2 regions of the Pseudomonas arsenicoxydans genome follow, and region 2 is predicted to be linked to the other one. Evidence: predicted binding sites of a transcription regulator. Region 2 holds the regulator's gene; the other holds the start of a gene.
What was found. Region 2 encodes sigma-54, which starts transcription at its own class of promoters, with help from an activator protein. Its sites were predicted from a motif close to ANTGGCATNNANNTTGCTNT; they were not measured.
Positions count from the first base shown of each region.

Region 1: a site for sigma-54 is predicted at 2,859-2,878, ahead of BLQ41_RS14615 (CmpA/NrtA family ABC transporter substrate-binding protein). Genes of this name have one in related genera too.

Region 1 covers NZ_LT629705.1:3,129,357-3,139,215, forward strand. The annotation lists gene BLQ41_RS14605 (nitrate/nitrite transporter) at 1-574, opposite strand, end outside; gene BLQ41_RS14610 (ANTAR domain-containing response regulator) at 937-1,512, opposite strand; gene BLQ41_RS14615 (CmpA/NrtA family ABC transporter substrate-binding protein) at 1,528-2,739, opposite strand; gene BLQ41_RS14620 (quinone-dependent dihydroorotate dehydrogenase) at 2,971-3,990, shown strand; gene rmf (ribosome modulation factor) at 4,142-4,357, opposite strand; gene rlmKL (bifunctional 23S rRNA (guanine(2069)-N(7))-methyltransferase RlmK/23S rRNA (guanine(2445)-N(2))-methyltransferase RlmL) at 4,888-7,158, shown strand; gene BLQ41_RS14635 (sensor domain-containing diguanylate cyclase) at 7,301-9,691, shown strand; gene dacB (D-alanyl-D-alanine carboxypeptidase/D-alanyl-D-alanine endopeptidase) at 9,824-9,859, opposite strand, start outside.
Region 2 covers NZ_LT629705.1:39,420-49,278, reverse strand. The annotation lists gene BLQ41_RS00285 (HPr family phosphocarrier protein) at 83-358, opposite strand; gene rapZ (RNase adapter RapZ) at 374-1,231, opposite strand; gene ptsN (PTS IIA-like nitrogen regulatory protein PtsN) at 1,234-1,698, opposite strand; gene hpf (ribosome hibernation-promoting factor, HPF/YfiA family) at 1,711-2,019, opposite strand; gene BLQ41_RS00265 (RNA polymerase factor sigma-54) at 2,094-3,587, opposite strand; gene lptB (LPS export ABC transporter ATP-binding protein) at 3,772-4,497, opposite strand; gene lptA (lipopolysaccharide transport periplasmic protein LptA) at 4,497-5,045, opposite strand; gene lptC (LPS export ABC transporter periplasmic protein LptC) at 5,032-5,604, opposite strand; gene BLQ41_RS00245 (KdsC family phosphatase) at 5,612-6,136, opposite strand; gene BLQ41_RS00240 (KpsF/GutQ family sugar-phosphate isomerase) at 6,136-7,110, opposite strand; gene BLQ41_RS00235 (ATP-binding cassette domain-containing protein) at 7,388-8,197, shown strand; gene mlaE (lipid asymmetry maintenance ABC transporter permease subunit MlaE) at 8,197-8,994, shown strand; gene mlaD (outer membrane lipid asymmetry maintenance protein MlaD) at 8,994-9,461, shown strand; gene BLQ41_RS00220 (MlaC/ttg2D family ABC transporter substrate-binding protein) at 9,473-9,859, shown strand, end outside.

The sequences.
Region 1 (9,859 bases), 3.1 Mb from region 2:
CAGGCGCGTTTTTCGCCAGCCAGGCGAAGACGATGAGGGTCAGGATCAACGGGATCAGGGCGAAACCGAACACATTGCTCCAGCCGAAGGCCGCCGCCAGCACTGGGGCAATCAATGCCGCCAGCACAGTGCCCGAGTTACCGGCACCGGCGATGCCCATGGCTTTGCCTTGGTGCTGCGGTGGATACCATTGCGACGCCAACGGCAGGGCGACGGCGAAGGACGCGCCGGCCATGCCGAGGAACAGGCCCAGCACCAGCGCTTGCTCGTAGCTGTGAATGCCGAGTTTCCAGGCACCGAACAGGGCGCAGATAACAATCACCTGGCCGATCAGCCCGGCGGTTTTTGGCGACAGGCGATCAGCCAGCATGCCCATGATGAAACGCAGCACGGCACCGGCCAGAATCGGCGTGGCCACCACCATCCCGCGCTGTTGGGTGGTCAGGTGCAGGTCGGCGGCGATCTGCACCGCCAGCGGGCCGAGCAGGTACCAGACCATGAAGCTCAGGTCGAAATAGAGGAAGGCCGAGAACAATGTCGGGGTATGGCCGGATTTCCAGAAGCTTGAATTCATCGCGCACCTCAGCTGTAGGGAGTCTCGAGAAAGAGTCATGAGCTTGCAGGTGGGGCGCCGCATCGGCCGCACCACCGGCCCCGGTCTCTGGGGCCAAAAACTAAAAAACGCCGCCACCTGATTCGCCATGGGCAAATAAGGTGAGCGACGTCTTTGTCGTAGGTGGGGCAACCGCCGTTGGTTACCTGTAGTGATTACTTAGCGAGATTTGTGCCATGTTCAGGATGATCGTTTCCACGCGCAGCATCTGATCGTTCCCACGCTCCGCGTGGGAATGCATCTCGTGACGCTCTGCGTCACAGCTCGAAGCGGACGCAGAGCGTCCATGGCGGCATTCCCACGCGGAGCGTAGGAACGATCGGTTAGCCCAGCAACTCACTCATGGCAATGATCTGCTCCGCCACCTGAATCAGCTTCTGCTGCCGGCTCATGGCCTGGCGGCGCATGAGGGTGTAGGCCTCTTCCTCGTTGCACTCCTTCATTTTCATCAGCAGCCCTTTAGCCAGCTCGATGCGCTTGCGCTCGGCCAGTTGCTGATCCCGGGCGTTGAGCTGGGCGCGCAAGGCCTGGTCGCTTTCAAAGCGCGCCATCGCCACGTCGAGAATCGGCTGCAAGCGTTGTGCGTGAATGCCTTCGACGATGTAGGCACTGACGCCGGACTTGATCGCCTGACGCATCACGTCGGGGTCGTGTTCGTCGGTAAACATCACGATTGGCCGCGGTTGGTCGCGCGAGACCAGCACCACTTGCTCCATCACATCGCGGCTCGGTGACTCGGTATCGATCAGGATCACGTCCGGACGCACCGTTTCGACGCGTGCGGGCAGGTCAATGGTCAGGCCGGATTCATCGATGACTTCAAAACCGGCTTCGGTGAGGGCGGCTTTCAGGCGACCGACTTTCTTCGCCGTGTCGTTGATCAGCAGGATACGCAACATGTTCGCAGTCTCCTGTCAGCGGGTGGCAAATCGGTGCGAGCTGTCGCTCATGGCGTGCAACTTGAAACTGCGGGCGTAACCGGCCGGGTCGCTGCCGTCCCAGATTTTGCCGTCGATCAGTTGGCTGGCACGCATGGCCTGACCCTCGGCGGCAACACCGACCGCCGCGGCCGCCTCACGGTACAAGTCCAGTTGTTGGACCTGACGGGCCACGCCGAGGTAATCCGGGTCGTCACGCAACAAGCCCCAGCGGCGAAATTGAGTCATGAACCACATGCCGTCGGACAAGTACGGCAGGTTGACCTCGCCATCCCCATGGAAACGCAGGGCGTGCGGGTCCTGCCAGCGATTGCCCAGCCCATCGGCGTAATCACCCAGCAACCGTGGCTCGATGCAATCGAGCGGCGCATCGAGGTATTCCGGAGCGCTCAACAGCTTGGCGGTGCTGCGTCGGTTCTCGGTGCTTTCTTCAATGAAGCGGCTGGCCTCCAGAATCGCCATCACCAGTGCCCGCGCCGTGTTCGGGTATTGCTCGACAAAGGCGCGGGTGCAACCGAGGACTTTTTCCGGGTGATCGGGCCAGATCGTCTGGGTCGTCGCCAGGGTAAAGCCCAGGTTCTGCTTCACCGCACTGGCGGACCAGGGCTCGCCGACACAGAAACCATCGATGCGGCCCGCCTGCAGGTGCGCGACCATTTGTGGTGGCGGCACCACCACACTGTCGACGTCTTGCAACGGATGAATGCCCTGGCTCGCGAGCCAGTAATACAGCCACATGGCGTGGGTGCTTGTCGGGAAAGTCTGGGCGAAGGTCAGTTTTGGGCGACTTTGGTGCACGTGCCGATCCAATGCTTCAGGACTGGTCACGCCCAACGCTTGCAAGCCATGGGAGAGGTTGATGCTCTGACCGTTCTGATTCAGCCCCATCAACACCGCCATATCGGTGGCGGCTACACCGCCGATGCCCAGGTGTACGGCGTAGATCAGGCCATACAGGCTATGCGCGGCATCGAGTTCGCCGCTGACCAGTTTGTCCCGCAGGTTGGCCCAGGACGATTGGCGCTTGAGGTTCAGGGTCAGGCCGTAAGGCTGGGCGAAACCCTGCGTAGCCGCGACCACCACGGAGGCGCAGTCTGTCAGGGCCATGAAGCCGAGGTTGATTTCGGTCTTTTCCGGGGCATCGCTACCGTTGACCCAGGCGAGTGGGCCCGCTGTGGTTTCATTCATGACTAAAACACCTTCCAAAAAAAAACGTCGCCCGAGACCCTTGCGCGAGCAAAGCCTTGTGACGACGCCATTGTCCTTGCACTCATCCCGCCGTTGGCATGAGTGCTGATGCCTATGTCGGTGCAAGGCATATGCCATCGCCCCTTGATTTTGCCGCGTGCCTCGCTTGCGACCCCGATGCCCGGCTATAATCGCCGCCTCATTTCGCCGCCATTCGAGTCAAAGCCGCCCATGTACACCCTGGCCCGTCAGCTGTTGTTCAAACTTTCCCCGGAAACCTCCCACGATCTGTCCCTGGACCTGATCGGCGCGGGCGGGCGTTTGGGCCTCAACGGCTTGCTGTGCAAGGCTCCGGCGAGAATGCCGGTGAAGGTCATGGGCCTGGACTTCCCGAACCCGGTCGGTCTGGCGGCCGGCCTGGACAAGAATGGCGCGGCCATCGACGGCTTCGCGCAACTGGGTTTCGGGTTCGTTGAAATCGGCACCATTACCCCGCGCCCGCAGCCGGGCAACCCGAAACCACGGATTTTCCGTCTGCCGGAGGCCGAGGCGATCATCAACCGCATGGGTTTCAACAACCTCGGTGTCGATCACCTGTTGGCCCGTGTGGCAGCCGCCAAGTACAAGGGCGTGCTGGGCATCAACATCGGCAAGAACTTCGACACGCCGGTTGAGCGAGCGGTCGACGACTACCTGATCTGCCTGGACAAGGTCTACGCCCACGCCAGCTACGTGACGGTCAACGTCAGCTCGCCGAACACCCCGGGCCTGCGCAGCTTGCAGTTCGGCGACTCGCTCAAGCAGTTGCTGGCAGACCTGGCGACCCGTCGCGCGGAACTTGCATTGCGCCACGGTAAACACGTGCCGCTGGCGATCAAGATCGCACCGGACATGACCGATGAAGAAACCGCGCAGGTCGCGCAAGCATTGATCGAAACCGGGATGGACGCGGTGATCGCCACCAATACCACCCTGAGCCGCGTGGGCGTCGAAGGCCTGGAGCATGGCGAGGAGGCGGGCGGTCTGTCTGGCGCGCCGGTTCGCGAAAAAAGCACCCACACCGTTAAGGTACTGGCATCGGAACTCGCCGGTCGCTTGCCGATCATCGCCGTGGGCGGCATCACCGAAGGCAAGCACGCGGCTGAGAAAATCGCCGCGGGCGCGAGCCTGGTGCAGCTGTATTCCGGTTTCATCTACAAAGGCCCGGCGCTGATTCGCGAGTCCGTCGACGCCATCGCAGCGCTACGCTGACCTTACACAGCTCCTACAGGGATAGGTGAGCAGGCATAAAAAAGGGCACCTCGAAGGTGCCCCTGGGCCGGAGCCCGCCGCCCGGATGGGGCGTGCGTGGTTAAGTCATGCAGTAATCAGATTGTCGTGTCGGAGTGTTTGGCCCTGTAAATTAGCCGACGGCGTGAAGTTCGTTGAGTCTGTGGATTCCCGCAGTGCCGGTCATACCGTCCCAGTTGTCGCCGCGTCCTTCTCGCCAGCCGTTAATCCAGGCTTGGCGTACCGACGGTAGAGTAAATGGGCAAAGCTCACGGGATTTTCCACCAACGCCATATTGATATCCGCGCAAAAATGCTCTTTCCAACGGATCACGCTTAAGTCTTCTCATAGGGTGTTGCCCTCACTTGTTGACTGTATTTATCGCGTCGACCTCAATTGAGGTCTGGCAGAAAAAATCCTGCCGTTGGGGCTCGCTGCCGGCGTCGCGAGCCAAGGTATTGACGTCGTTGCGGCGTCAACCTGTATTGAGTTCTAACCAATGCGTCACACCGATGGAATGATCGTTTTGTCATAAGGACGTAACCATTAAGGTGGTATGGCCATAAGTAACACGATGTTTGCCCGTGTTTATTGACCAAACCCCGGTATGATCAGCCCCGCGCTGGATGATGGCGCCAATCCCTTGCTGAGAATGTCTCGCGTTGCCCGGAGGCATTATTCGACGAAGGGTCGGTTTATGACATTTTGTTGCATCAACTTTTTTATCTGCCTTTGCATCTAAGCTCTTTTAACCCGGGCTTGCAGGGGTGGGACGGCACACCTTCGTGCCACGCGGGCGCTCTTTTAGAAAAGCGCCTGATTGAAAACCGGGCCGGCAATGCGTTGCCGGTTCACTTAGCTAAAGGCTTTGAAATTCCAATGTCCGATCAATTCGAAATCTTCCTCACTTGCCCCAAAGGCCTTGAAGGCCTGCTCATCGAGGAAGCCGTCGGGCTTGGCCTTGAAGACGCGCGTGAGCACACCTCGGCTGTGCGCGGCATGGCCACCATGGAAACCGCTTATCGCCTGTGCCTGTGGTCGCGTCTGGCGAACCGGGTGCTGCTGGTGCTCAAGCGTTTCCCGATGAAGGACGCTGAAGACCTGTATCACGGCGTGCTCGACATCGAGTGGCAAGACCACATGCTCAACGACGGCACCCTGGCCGTCGAGTTCAGCGGCCATGGCTCGGGCATCGACAACACCCACTTCGGTGCCTTGAAAGTCAAAGACGCCATCGTCGACAAACTGCGCACCCCGCAAGGCGATCGTCCGTCCATCGACAAGCTCAACCCGGACCTGCGCATTCACCTGCGCCTGGACCGTGGCGAAGCCATTCTCTCGCTCGACCTGTCCGGCCACAGCCTGCACCAGCGCGGTTATCGCTTGCAGCAAGGCGCGGCGCCGCTTAAGGAAAACCTTGCGGCCGCGATCCTGATCCGCTCCGGCTGGCCACGCATTGCGGCCGAAGGCGGCGCACTGGCTGACCCGATGTGCGGTGTGGGTACGTTCCTGGTCGAAGCGGCCATGATCGCTGCCGACATGGCGCCGAACCTGCGTCGCGAGCAGTGGGGTTTTACCGCTTGGCTCGGTCACGTACCGGCACTGTGGAAAAAACTCCACGAAGAGGCCACCGAACGCGCCGCCGCCGGCCTGGCCAAGCCACCGCTGTGGATTCGCGGTTACGAAGCTGACCCGCGGCTGATTCAGCCGGGCCGCAACAACGTTGAGCGTGCGGGCCTGAGCGAGTGGATCAAGATCTACCAGGGCGAAGTCGCCACGTTCGAGCCACGTCCGGACCAGAACCAGAAAGGCCTGGTGATCTGCAACCCTCCATACGGCGAGCGTCTGGGCGACGAAGCAAGTCTGCTTTATCTCTACCAGAACCTCGGCGAGCGCCTGCGTCAGGCTTGCCTGAACTGGGAAGCGGCCGTCTTCACCGGCGCCCCGGAACTGGGCAAGCGCATGGGCATCCGCAGCTTCAAGCAGTATTCGTTCTGGAACGGCGCCTTGCCGTGCAAACTGTTGCTGATCAAGGTCACCCCGGACCAGTTCGTCACCGGCGAGCGTCGCACCCCGGAACAACGTCAGGTCGAGCGCGAGCAAGCTGAAGTCGAAGTCGCCGACAACGACGTGGCACCGGGCAAGTACGAGAAGTACAACAAGAACGGCAACCCGATCAAACCGGCCCCGGTGGTGATCGAGCAGCCGCGCTTGAGCGAAGGCGGGCAGATGTTTGCCAACCGCCTGCAAAAGAATCTCAAGGCGCTGGGCAAGTGGGTCAAGCGCGAAGGCATCGACTGCTATCGCGTCTACGATGCCGACATGCCGGAATATTCCATGGCCATCGACCTCTATCAGGATTGGGTCCACGTCCAGGAATACGCCGCGCCGAAATCCATCGACCCGGAAAAAGCCTCGGCGCGCATGTTCGATGCCCTGGCGGCCATTCCGCAGGCCTTGAACATCGACAAGAGCCGGGTAGTGGTCAAGCGCCGCGAGCGCCAAAGCGGCACCAAGCAGTACGAACGCCAAGCGGCGCAGGGCAAATTCGTCGAGGTCAACGAAGGCGGTGTGAAGTTGCTGGTCAACCTGACCGACTACCTCGACACCGGACTGTTCCTCGACCACCGCCCAATGCGCATGCGGATTCAGAAAGAGGCGGCCGGCAAGCGCTTCCTCAACCTGTATTGCTACACCGCGACCGCCAGTGTTCACGCGGCCAAGGGCGGCGCTCGCAGCACCACCAGCGTCGACCTGTCGAAAACCTACCTCGACTGGGCGCGTCGCAACCTGTCGCTGAACGGTTTCTCCGACAAGAACCGTCTGGAGCAGGGTGACGTGATGGCCTGGCTTGAGGCTTGTCGTGACGAGTACGACCTGATCTTTATCGATCCGCCGACGTTCTCCAACTCCAAGCGCATGGAAGGCATCTTCGACGTGCAGCGTGACCAGGTGCAATTGATCGACCTGGCCATGGCGCGCCTGGCGCCAGGCGGCGTGTTGTACTTCTCCAACAACTTCCGCAAATTCACGCTTGAGGAGAATCTCACCGAGCGTTATGCCGTCGAAGAAATCACCGCCCAGACCATCGATCCGGATTTCGCCCGTAACGGCAAGATCCACCGTGCCTGGAAAATCACGGCCCGTTGACGGTTAAGCCGATTGGATCCACAGAGCCTTGATTTTTAAAGGCTCTTTGGTTCTTTCAGTGCTGGTCAAATTAGTGGCTAATAGCTATAACTCAACGCATGGCCAATGGGCTTTCCCGCACATGGCGTTTTGAGTTGCGTCTATGTCGTTGCACGCCGTGCGCCCCAAGATCCTGGGTTTTATCAGCGAAGATGTCTCGGCCTGGCTGGTCGGGCTGCTGGTATTGCTCGTTGGCGGGATTCTCACCGGTTTGCTGGCCTGGTCGACGCTCAATCTGTTTCAGCATCAATTGCGGCAACGTTTCCAACTGCTCGCCAGCGAACGTTACAGCCGCATCGAAGAACGTTTCGAAGATCAGGAGCAACGCCTTGACGGGTTGCGCCGGTTCTTCGCCAATTCCGAGTCGGTCTCCCGCGAGGAGTTCGACGGCTACACCCATCCACTCTTGCAGCGCACGCAGGCGTACTCGTTCGCCGCACGGGTCACTCGCGCCGAACGGCCCGACTTCGAACGCCGGGTGCGCGACGAGGGGGTGAGTAACTTCACCATCCGCGAACTCAATGGCGACGGCCAACTGCAATTGGCGGCCGAACGGGATGAGTACGTGGCCGTGCTTTACAGTCAGACGCAAAGCCGGCTCGGTTCGCCGCTGGGTTACGACTTGTGGGCCCAGCCCTTGCGCCGCGATACGTTGGAGCGGGCCAACCAACTGGGGTCCATGGCGGTGTCGAAGCCGATGCATCTGGTCAGCATCGAACCGGCTTACGCACGTGGCGTGCTGTTGGTGGCGCCGGTGAAGCAGGCCAATGACCCGGCCGGGAAACCCTCCGGTTATGTCATGGCGGTGATCAGCATGCGTCAACTGCTGGCGGATGGGTTGCCCGAGGCCAGCCATGACTACCTTTCGGTGCGGATCCTCGATTTGTCCACCGATGATCAGCATGAAGTGCTTTATGAGTCCTCCAACACGCCAGCCACCAGCGAATTGTCCGCGACACGCTTGCTGCGCATGGCCGACCATGACTATCAAGTCGACATCTTGCCCAGCGAAGCCTTTCTGCAAGCCAACCATTCCTCGGTGAGCAGCCTGGTGGTGCTCGGCGGTTTGCTCAGTCTATTGCTCAGTGCGTTGCTCTATGTGTTGGTCAGTCAACGTCAACGTGCGCTGAGAATGGTCGAGCAGCGCACCCAGGAGTTGCACGCCCGTGAGCAGGAGTTGCGCGGCACCCATGGCCAGTTGCGCGGTGTGTTGAATGCGGCGACTCAGGTGGCGATCATCGCCACCGACTTGCGTGGTGTCATCAGCACCTTCAACGCCGGGGCCGAGCAAATGCTCGGCTACTCCAGTGCCGAAGTGGTGGGGCGCATGACCCTGGAAAACCTGCATTTCCCCCGCGAGCTGGTGGCACGCGCGGCCGAATTGAGTGCGTGCTATGGCAAGCCGATTCCGACCTGCCAGGCAATGCTGGTCGAAGGGGGCGAAGAAGGTGGCCACGAGGCGCGGGAGTGGACGTTAGTCCGCCAGGATGGCAGCCATTTGACGGTCAACATGCTCGCGACCCCTGTGCTCGACGAACAAGGCCTGTGGGTCGGTCATCTGGCTATTTGCATCGATATCACCGAACGCAAGCGCGTGCATGAGGCATTGGCCGCGCGGGACCTGCTGCTGAAAAAACTCAGCGCCCATGTGCCCGGTGGCATTTATCAATTCAAGATGGAATTCGACGGGCGCTTCAGCGTGATTTACGCCAGCGACGGTATTCGCGACATCTACGAACTCGAACCGGACGTGCTGTTGTTCGACGCCGAAGCGATCTTCACGCGGATTCATCCTCAGGACACGACCCGCGTGCGCGCCTCTATCCGGGCGTCGGCGGACACCCTTAGCCCATGGCGCGAGGAATACCGTGTGCTATTACCCAAGCGTGGGCTGCGTTGGGTGCGTGGCGAGGCGACTCCGGAAGAACTGCCCGGAGGCGGCGTGCTCTGGCATGGCTACATCTCGGACATTTCCGACCTGAAGCGGGTGGAGGAAGAGTTGCGGGCGCTGTCGATCACTGACTCCCTGACCGGGATCCACAACCGCCGCTACTTCCAAGAACGCCTGACCAACGAAATGTCCCGGGTCGAACGCGGTGGCGGCGAGTTGTCGGTGATCATGCTCGATATTGACCACTTCAAACGCATCAATGACCAGCATGGCCACGCGGTGGGCGATCGGGTGTTGCAGGTGGTGTGCGAACGCATCGGTCATCGCCTGCGTCGCACTGATGTGTTCTGTCGCCTGGGCGGCGAGGAGTTCATGGTGCTCTGCCCGGACATTGATGGCGAGCACGCGCATTTCCTGGCCTTGCAGCTATGGCAAGGGTTGCGCAGTTCACCGATCGCAGGCGTCGGCATCGTGACCGCGAGTTTCGGGATTGCCAGTTGGCGCGTCGGGGAGGGCGCGGATGCGCTGTTGTTGCGGGCGGATTCGGGTGTTTATGCGGCGAAGCAGGCGGGAAGGGATCGGGTACAGGAAGAGATTAAGTAAGCATTTATGCTGACCCTGTGGGAGCGGGCTTGCCCGCGATAGCGGTGGATCAGTCAATATGATTTCGACTGACACTCCCTCATCGCGGGCAAGCCCGCTCCCACATGGATCTCAAGTGTTTGGTGGAACAGGTCAGAGCACCGAAGCCGTTTCCGGCACTTTCGGCTG
Region 2 (9,859 bases):
GTCACCCGATTGGGTGACGCGCCTTTTTTATTGCGTCTTGCACAGCGCCTTGTCGGAGCAATGCTGCACAAAGGGGGCGGTGTTACTCGCCTTCGTCGAAGTAGTTGTTGATCAACTTCACCAAGGCATCCAGCGCTTCCTGTTCCTGCTCGCCTTCAGTGCTGAGGTGGATCTTCGTGCCCTTGCCGGCCGCGAGCATCATCATGGCCATGATGCTTTTGCCGTCGACGGTGGATTCTGGCGTGCGTCCCACTCTGATCGTGCAATCCTTGAACTGACCAGCAACGCCAACGAATTTTGCCGACGCGCGGGCATGTAGGCCCAGCTTGTTGATGATTTCGATTTCCAGAGCAGGCATCGCGATGTGAATCCTTTAGCTGAGGTCGCGGTGGCGGACCTGGACGTTCTTCAGGGATTGTTGCAGAACCTGGCCCAGACGTTCGGTCAGGTAGACGGAGCGGTGATGCCCGCCGGTGCAGCCAATGGCAATGGTGACATAAGCACGGTTGCTCGCGGCGAAGCGCGGCAGCCATTTTAGCAGGTAGGAGGAAATGTCCTGGAACATCTCTTCGACGTCCGGTTGCGCCGCCAGGTACTCGGCTACCGGTTGATCAAGCCCGGACAGCTCGCGCAACTCCGGTTTCCAGTAAGGGTTGGGCAGGCAGCGCACGTCGAACACCAGGTCTGCGTCGACCGGCATGCCTCGCTTGAATCCGAACGACTCGACCAGAAATGCAGTGCCGCTGTCCGGCTGGTTCAGCAGGCGCAGCTTGATGGTGTCGCGCAGCTGATACAGGTTCAGGTTGGTGGTGTTGACTTTCAGGTCGGCCAGGTCGGCAATCGGCCCCAGCAAACTGGTTTCGTCCTGAATCGCCTCGGCCAACGAACGGTGGGCGGTACTGAGCGGGTGGCGACGGCGGGTTTCCGAAAACCGTTTGAGCAACGTTTCTTCGTCGGCGTCCAGGTACAGCACATCGCATTTGATGTGCCGGCTGCGGACTTCTTCCAGCAGTTCCGGAAATCGCGACAGATGACTGGGCAGGTTGCGGGCATCGATGGATACGGCAACCAGCGGTTGTGCGAGTTCGGTATGAATCAGTGCGCGCTCGGCGAGTTCCGGCAGCAACCCGGCAGGCAGGTTGTCGATGCAGTAGTAGCCGTTGTCCTCGAGAACATCGAGTGCGGTACTTTTACCTGAGCCGGAGCGGCCACTGACAATGATCAAGCGCATGATTAATGACCGTTTTGCTCGCTCAGGACGACCTGATACAAGGCTTCATTACTCGGGGCGCTGCGCAGTTTTTCGCGCACTTCCTTGCGATCGAGCATGCTGGCGATCTGGCGCAGTAGCTCCAGGTGCGCATCGGTAGCGGCCTGCGGGACCAGCAGTACGAACAGCAGGTCAACCGGGGCGCCGTCGATGGCGTCGAAATCAATGGGTGCGTCGAGGTGCATCAATGCACTGATGGGCGAGGTGCAGCCCTTGAGGCGACAGTGGGGGATGGCGATGCCGTTGCCAAAACCGGTTGAACCGAGTTTTTCACGGGCAATCAAAGCTTCGAAGACATCTTGCATCTCCAGATCCGGCACTTCCCGGGCGATCAGGTTGGCAATTTGCTCGAGGGCTTTCTTTTTACTGCCGCCCGGCACGTTCACGAGAGAACGGCCGGGGGTCAGGATGTTTTCAAGTCGGATCATGGGTTGGGAGTGTTAACGACCGGTAGCGCCCTGGAGCAGGCTTTGGGTCTTTTCCTTATGCTTTTTGAGTTGTTTATCGAGCTTGTCGGTCAGTAAGTCGATCGCCGCGTACATATCGGTATGTTCCGCGTTCGCGACCACTTCGCTGCCGGGAATATGCAACGTGGCTTCGATTTTCTGCTTCAGCTTTTCGACGCACATCGTGACTTGCACGTTGGTGATCTTGTCGAAATGCCTCTCTAATCGTTCGAGTTTTTCGCCGATGTAGGTGCGAAGAGGTTCGGTCACTTCCAGTTGGTGTCCACTGATGTTGACTTGCATACAGCTTCTCCTTCGTTGCCAGTGCATAAAGCGGTAGATCAGATGATCTACCACTGGAACGCTGTGGCGTGGCTCTACATCAACCGCTTGCGTTCGCTCGAAGGCGCGATCCCGAGGGATTCGCGGTACTTGGCGACGGTGCGGCGAGCCACCTGAATGCCTTGTGCCTCCAGTAAACCAGCGATCTTGCTGTCACTCAACGGCTTTTTCTGATTTTCCGCCGCAACCAGTTTTTTGATGATTGCGCGGATCGCCGTGGACGAGCATTCGCCGCCTTCGGAGGTGCTGACGTGGCTGGAAAAAAAGTATTTCAGTTCATATATGCCCCGAGGGGTATGCATGAATTTCTGTGTGGTCACCCGTGAAATCGTCGACTCGTGCATGCCCACCGCTTCGGCGATGTCGTGCAGGACCAGCGGTTTCATCGCTTCGTCACCGTACTCCAGGAAGCCGCGCTGATGCTCGACGATTTGGGTGGCCACTTTCATCAGGGTTTCGTTGCGGCTTTGCAGGCTCTTGATGAACCAGCGTGCTTCTTGCAATTGATTGCGCATGAAGGTGTTGTCGGCGCTGGTGTCGGCACGGCGCACAAACCCGGCATATTGGGCGTTGACCCGCAGCCGTGGCACCGATTCCTGATTCAGCTCGACCAGCCAGCGCTCGTTGTCCTTGCGCACGATCACGTCAGGGACGACGTATTCGGCTTCGCTGGACTCGATTTGTGAGCCCGGGCGCGGATTGAGGCTCTGCACCAGTTCGATCACCTGGCGCAGTTCATCTTCCTTGAGCTTCATGCGGCGCATCAGCTGGCTGTAGTCGCGGCTACCGAGCAGATCGATGTAGTCAGTGACCAGGCGCTTGGCTTCCGCCAGCCAAGGTGTCTTGGCTGGCAGCTGGCGCAGTTGCAGCAGCAGGCATTCGCCCAGGTTGCGGGCGCCGATACCGGCAGGCTCGAACTGCTGGATGCGATGCAGGACGGCTTCGATTTCGTCCAGTTCGATGTCCAGTTCCGGATCGAAGGCTTCGAGGATTTCCTCGAGGGTTTCGTCCAGGTAGCCCTGATTGTTGATGCAATCGATCAGGGTTACGGCGATCAAGCGATCGGTGTCGGACATCGGTGCCAGGTTCAGCTGCCACAGCAAATGGCTTTGCAGGCTTTCACCGGCTGATGTGCGGGTAGTGAAATCCCACTCGTCGTCATCGCTGCTCGGCAGGCTGCTGGCGCTGGTCTGATAAACGTCTTCCCATGCCGTATCGACGGGCAGCTCGTTGGGAATACGCTCATTCCAGTCACCTTCCTCGAGGTTGTCCACCGTCGGGGCGGTTTCCTGGTAGGAGGGCTCTGAAACATCGGCGTTGGGTTGCTGTTCGGCTTTGTCGGCCAAGGGGTCGGCGTTATCGAAGTCGTCGCCTTCTTCCTGGCGTTCGAGCATCGGATTGGACTCCAGGGCCTCCTGGATTTCCTGTTGCAGGTCCAGGGTCGACAATTGGAGCAGGCGGATGGCCTGTTGCAGCTGCGGTGTCATCGTCAGCTGCTGGCCCATTCTCAAGACTAGCGATGGTTTCATGGCAGGGGCTAAACACCTTATTCGCCGGCGCACATGCGCCATCCACTACAGGGCGCCGGAGCGCCAAACATAAGCAAATTATATGCCCGAAACTGCAGCGTTTGCCTAGAGCGCCGTAACAATAAAAAAATGTTGATTTTTTATCGAGACGAGCGCTCGGGCGACCTGCCAGACACCTGAGTGCTTACAGGCGGAACTCATGGCCCAGATAGACTTCTTTCACCAGGTCATTGGCCAGGATGGTGGCGGAGTCGCCTTCGGCAATGAGCTGTCCATCGTTGACGATGTAGGCGGTTTCGCAGATATCCAGGGTTTCACGGACGTTGTGGTCGGTGATCAGCACGCCAATGCCTTTGGCCTTGAGGTGGTAGATGATCTGTTTGATGTCGCCTACCGAAATCGGGTCCACGCCGGCGAACGGTTCGTCGAGCAGGATGAATTTCGGGTTGGTGGCCAGGGCGCGTGCGATTTCCACGCGGCGGCGCTCACCACCGGAGAGGCTCATGCCGAGGTTGTCACGGATGTGGCTGATATGGAATTCCTGTAGCAGGCTTTCCAGTTCCTTGCGACGACCGTCCTTGTCGAGCTCCTTGCGGGTCTCGAGGATGGCCATGATGTTGTCGGCCACCGAGAGTTTGCGAAAAATCGACGCTTCTTGCGGAAGATAGCCGATACCGGCTTTTGCACGACCGTGCATTGGCTGGTGGCTTACGTCCAGGTCATCGATCAGTACGCGACCCTGGTCGGCCTGCACCAGGCCGACAATCATATAGAAGCAGGTGGTCTTGCCGGCGCCGTTAGGACCCAGCAGGCCGACGATCTGACCGCTGTCGATCGACAGGCTGACATCACGCACGACCTGGCGGCTCTTGTAGCTCTTGGCCAGATGCTGAGCTTTCAGAGTTGCCATTATGGAGCCTTTTTCGCGTCGGTTTTCGGCTTGGGCTGGATCACCATGTCGATGCGTGGACGCGCTTCGGTGACTTTGTTGCCTGTGGCGCGACCAGCGCTCGCAAGCTTCTTGACGGTGTCGTAGACGATTTTCTCGCCTTGGGTGGTGTTGTTGTCCTTGTCGATGACTTTTGCCTTGTCGATCAACACGATGCGGTTTTGCGCGGCATGGTACTGGATCGTGACGCCCCAGCCCTGAACAGGCTTGGTGTCGCCGGCGGTCTGCAATTGTTCGAAGTAGGCGAGGTTGCCCACCGAGGTCACCACGTCAATGTCGCCGGTCGGCGTGCGGGTGATGGTCACGGTGTTGCCTTTAACGATCATCGAGCCTTGGGTGATGATCACGTCACCTTTATAGGTGGCAACGCCATTCTTGTCGTCCAGTTGGGCATCGTCGGCCTGAATGCGGATAGGCTGCTCTTGATCGTTCGGCAGAGCCCAGGCGCTCACGCTTCCCAGTGCTGCGCCCAGACTGAGCAAAATAGGGAGAGTTTTAACGAGCCTCATACTGTCCTCTTACGTTCGATAGCAGGTGTATCCTGCTTTCTTTCAAGTACGCTTTCATTCCGTTGCCTGTCGATACACCGCCAGCGCCGTCGATTCTAACGGGTTGATCGGTCTGCGCATATTGCTCCTTGGGGAACACAGTCATACGGGTGGTGGTAATCAGGGTCTTGCGATTTTTCTCGTCGAAACGCGTGATGCGCACCGAATCAATCAGCTCGACCTGAGTGCCGTCGGGATTGACTTCCCCGCGCTCGCTCTGCACGTGCCACGGGAACTGGGTGCCGCGAAACATGTTCAGGTCGGGATTGGTCAGCAACGTCACCTCGGTCGCTTTCAGGTGTTCAACCTTGTCGGACGTCATTTCGTACTGCAATTTGCCGTCCGGCAGGTACTGCACGCTGTGGGCGTTGGTGGCGTAATAGTCAATCGCGCTTTCGTCGACCTTGGCTACCGGTTTATCGAGGAAGCGTTCCGGGCTGATGTTCCAGTAGCCGACCGCGGCGAATAGCGCCGCGATGCAACTGAACAGCACGATGTTACGAATCTTTTTGCTCAACATAATGGGCTCACAGGTACGCGGCGTTGGCCGCATCAAGGCGGCCCTGGGCGAGCAGGATCAATTCGCAGAATTCACGAGCGGCACCCTCGCCACCACGGGCCAGGGTAATGCCATGGGCGTTTTCACGCACGAAGCTGGCAGCATTGGCCACCGCCATGCCCAGGCCAACACGGCGAATCACCGGCAGGTCTGGCAAGTCGTCACCCAAATAGGCAACTTGTTCATAGCTTAGGTTGAGTTGGGCCAGAAGCTCGTCCAGCACCACCAGTTTGTCTTCGCGCCCCTGATAAAGGTGTGGAATGCCGAGGTTCTTCGCCCGACGCTCGACCACGGGAGTCTTGCGGCCGCTGATGATAGCGGTCTGCACGCCGGCTGCCATCAACATCTTGATGCCTTGGCCGTCGAGGGTATTGAACGTCTTGAATTCGCTACCGTCTTCAAGGAAGTACAGCCGTCCGTCGGTCAGCACGCCGTCGACGTCGAACACCGCGAGTTTTATCTGTTTGCCGCGTTGCAGCAGGTCGGTGCTCATTACATTACTCCTGCACGCAGCAAGTCGTGCATGTTCAAGGCGCCGACCGGGCGGTCGTCGCTGTCGACCACGACCAGTGCGTTGATCTTGTGGTCTTCCATGATTTTCAGGGCTTCGGCCGCAAGCATTTCGGCTCGGGCGGTTTTGCCGTGTGCGGTCATGACCTGATCGATGGTGGCGCTGTGGATGTCGATGCTGCGGTCCAGGGTGCGACGCAAGTCACCGTCGGTGAAGATGCCGGCGAGTTTGCCATCGGCTTCCAGGATCACAGTCATGCCCAGGCCCTTTCGGGTCATTTCCATGAGCGCGTCCTTGAGCAGGGTGCCGCGCTGAACCTGCGGCAGCTCTTGTCCGGCGTGCATGACGTTTTCGACTTTCAGCAGCAAGCGTCTGCCCAGCGCGCCACCCGGGTGGGAAAAGGCGAAATCTTCAGCAGTAAAGCCACGGGCTTCCAGCAGTGCGACAGCCAGGGCATCACCCATGACCAGCGCAGCGGTGGTCGAAGAGGTCGGTGCCAGGTTCAGTGGGCAGGCTTCGTGCTCGACGTGAACGTTGAGGTTGACCTCGGCAGCCTTGGCCAGCGGCGAATCGGGGTTGCCAGTGACGCTGATCAATTTGATGCCCAGGCGTTTGATCAAGGGCAGCAGGGTCACGATTTCATTGGTAGAGCCGGAGTTCGACAGGGCCAGGATGATGTCGTCGCGCGTAATCATGCCCATGTCGCCATGGCTGGCTTCGGCCGGGTGCACGAAAAAGGCCGTGGTGCCGGTACTGGCAAGTGTGGCGGCAATCTTGTTGCCGATATGCCCCGACTTGCCCATGCCGACCACGACCACGCGGCCTTTGCTGGCCAGAATCATCTCGCAAGCGCGTACGAAATCTGCGTCGATTTGGGGTAGCAAGCCTTGTACGGCTTCCAGCTCGAGGCGGATGGTGCGTTGGGCGGATTGAATCAGGTCGCTGGATTGGCTCATGTCAGAAATCGTATAGCCTGATGAAAAGGCGGCGATTATAGCGGTAATGATCGAAACCCTCACGCAAGTTCGTCATGCTTTGTCGTTCCCTGTTGCCAAATACCCGCCGAACAAGGTTTTTTCCCTGTCTTGTTGCTGAAGATGGCCCGGCTTGGGCCTTGGGCGCTTGCCCTTTGCAGTGATATAGTTCGCCGCCAGTTCGGCCTGCCCGGGGAGGTATGTGCTTTCGTCAGAGAGCCAGGCGTCCGAGTGAGAGGCTGCATCGCAAGGAGTTTAGATGAGTGCCGATAACGCCTACGCGGTCGAGCTGAAGGGACTGACCTTCAAGCGCGGTGCGCGCAGCATTTTCAATAACGTCGATATCCGTATCCCGCGCGGCAAGGTCACCGGCATCATGGGGCCTTCCGGGTGTGGCAAGACCACGCTTTTGCGCTTGATGGGCGCACAGTTGCGGCCCACCAAGGGCGAAGTCTGGGTCAACGGCCAGAACCTGCCAAAGCTGTCGCGCAGCGATTTGTTCGATGCGCGTAAACACATGGGTGTGCTGTTTCAGAGCGGCGCGCTGTTCACCGACCTCGATGTGTTCGAGAACGTCGCCTTTCCGCTGCGCGTCCACACCGAGCTGCCGGAAGAGATGATCCGCGACATCGTCCTGCTCAAATTGCAGGCCGTGGGCTTGCGTGGCGCCATCGAGCTGATGCCTGACGAGTTGTCCGGCGGCATGAAGCGTCGTGTCGCGCTGGCGCGGGCGATTGCCCTCGATCCGCAGATTCTCATGTATGACGAGCCTTTTGTCGGCCAGGACCCTATCGCCATGGGCGTGCTGGTGCGCCTGATCCGCTTGCTCAACGATGCGCTGGGCATCACCAGTATCGTGGTGTCCCACGATCTGGCCGAGACCGCGAGCATCGCCGATTACATATATGTAGTGGGTGACGGGCAGGTATTGGGGCAGGGCACTCCCGAGGAGTTGATGAACTCGCAGGAACCGCGCATTCGTCAATTCATGACAGGTGATCCCGACGGTCCGGTCGCATACCACTTTCCAGCGACGGATTACCGCGCAGATCTTCTGGGGAAGCGTTGATGCGCAAGATTTCACTGATAGAACGCGTTCGCCGGTTCGGCCATTCCGCCATTGATGCACTGGCGGTGTTCGGCCGTTCGGCGATATTCCTGTTTCATGCCTTGCTCGGTCGCGGTGGCATCGGCGGCGGTTTTGGCCTGCTGATCAAGCAACTGCATTCGGTAGGCGTGATGTCCCTGGTGATCATCGTGGTCTCCGGGGTATTCATCGGCATGGTGCTGGCGCTGCAAGGCTTCAACATCCTGTCCAGTTATGGTTCCGAGCAGGCGGTCGGCCAGATGGTTGCGCTGACGCTGTTGCGTGAACTGGGCCCCGTGGTCACGGCATTGTTGTTCGCCGGGCGCGCCGGTTCCGCGTTGACCGCCGAAATCGGCAACATGAAATCCACCGAACAGTTGTCCAGTCTGGAAATGATTGGTGTCGACCCGCTCAAATACATCGTTGCCCCGCGCCTGTGGGCCGGCTTCATTTCCCTGCCGGTGCTGGCGATGATTTTCAGCGTGGTGGGTATCTGGGGCGGTTCCTGGGTGGCAGTCGACTGGCTGGGTGTCTATGAGGGTTCCTACTGGTCCAACATGCAAAACAGCGTGACGTTCACTGACGATGTGCTCAACGGCATCATCAAAAGCATCGTCTTCGCCTTTGTCGTGACCTGGATTGCCGTATTCCAAGGCTATGACTGCGAGCCCACTTCCGAGGGGATCAGTCGTGCCACTACCAAGACCGTGGTGTATGCCTCTTTGGCTGTACTCGGCCTGGACTTTATTCTGACCGCCTTGATGTTTGGAGATTTCTGATGCAAAACCGCACCCTGGAAATCGGTGTCGGCCTTTTCTTGCTGGCTGGCATCCTGGCTTTGCTGTTGCTGGCGTTGCGGGTAAGTGGCCTGTCCCCGAGCGCAACAACAGACACGTATAAACTTTATGCATATTTCGACAATATCGCCGGTTTGACGGTCAGAGCTAAAGTGACCATGGCCGGTGTAACCATCGGCAAGGTCACGGCTATCGATCTGGATCGCGACAGTTTCACCGGTCGAGTGACCATGCAGGTGGAAAAGCGTGTAGATAATCTGCCGACTGACTCCACTGCATCTATCCTGACTGCTGGCCTGTTGGGCGAAAAATACATCGGTATCAGCGTGGGCGGCGAATCCAGCTTGCTCAAGGACGGTGGGATCATTCACGACACCCAGTCGTCGCTGGTACTCGAGGACCTGATCGGTAAATTCCTGCTCAATACCGTTAGCAAAGACGCCAAATGAGGAGCTTTTGAATGATCTCTACCTTGCGACGTGGCCTGTTGGTAATACTGGCGGCCCTGCCGTTGATGGCTAACGCCGTGGCGGCGCCTTCCGCGCACGAACTGGTTCAGGACACCACGAACCGGATGCTGGCCGACCTGTCGGCCAACAAAGAGAAGTATAAAAAGGATCCGCAGGATTTCTACACGGCGTTGAACACCATCGTCGGACCTGTGGTGGATGCCGAAGGCATCTCCAAAAGCATCATGACGGTCAAGTACTCGCGCAAAGCCACACCGGCGCAGATGAAGACCTTTGAAGAAAACTTCAAGCGGGGCCTGTTCCAGTTCTACGGCAATGCCCTGCTCGAATACAACAACCAGGGCATCACCGTCGATCCTGCCAAGGATGAGTCGGGC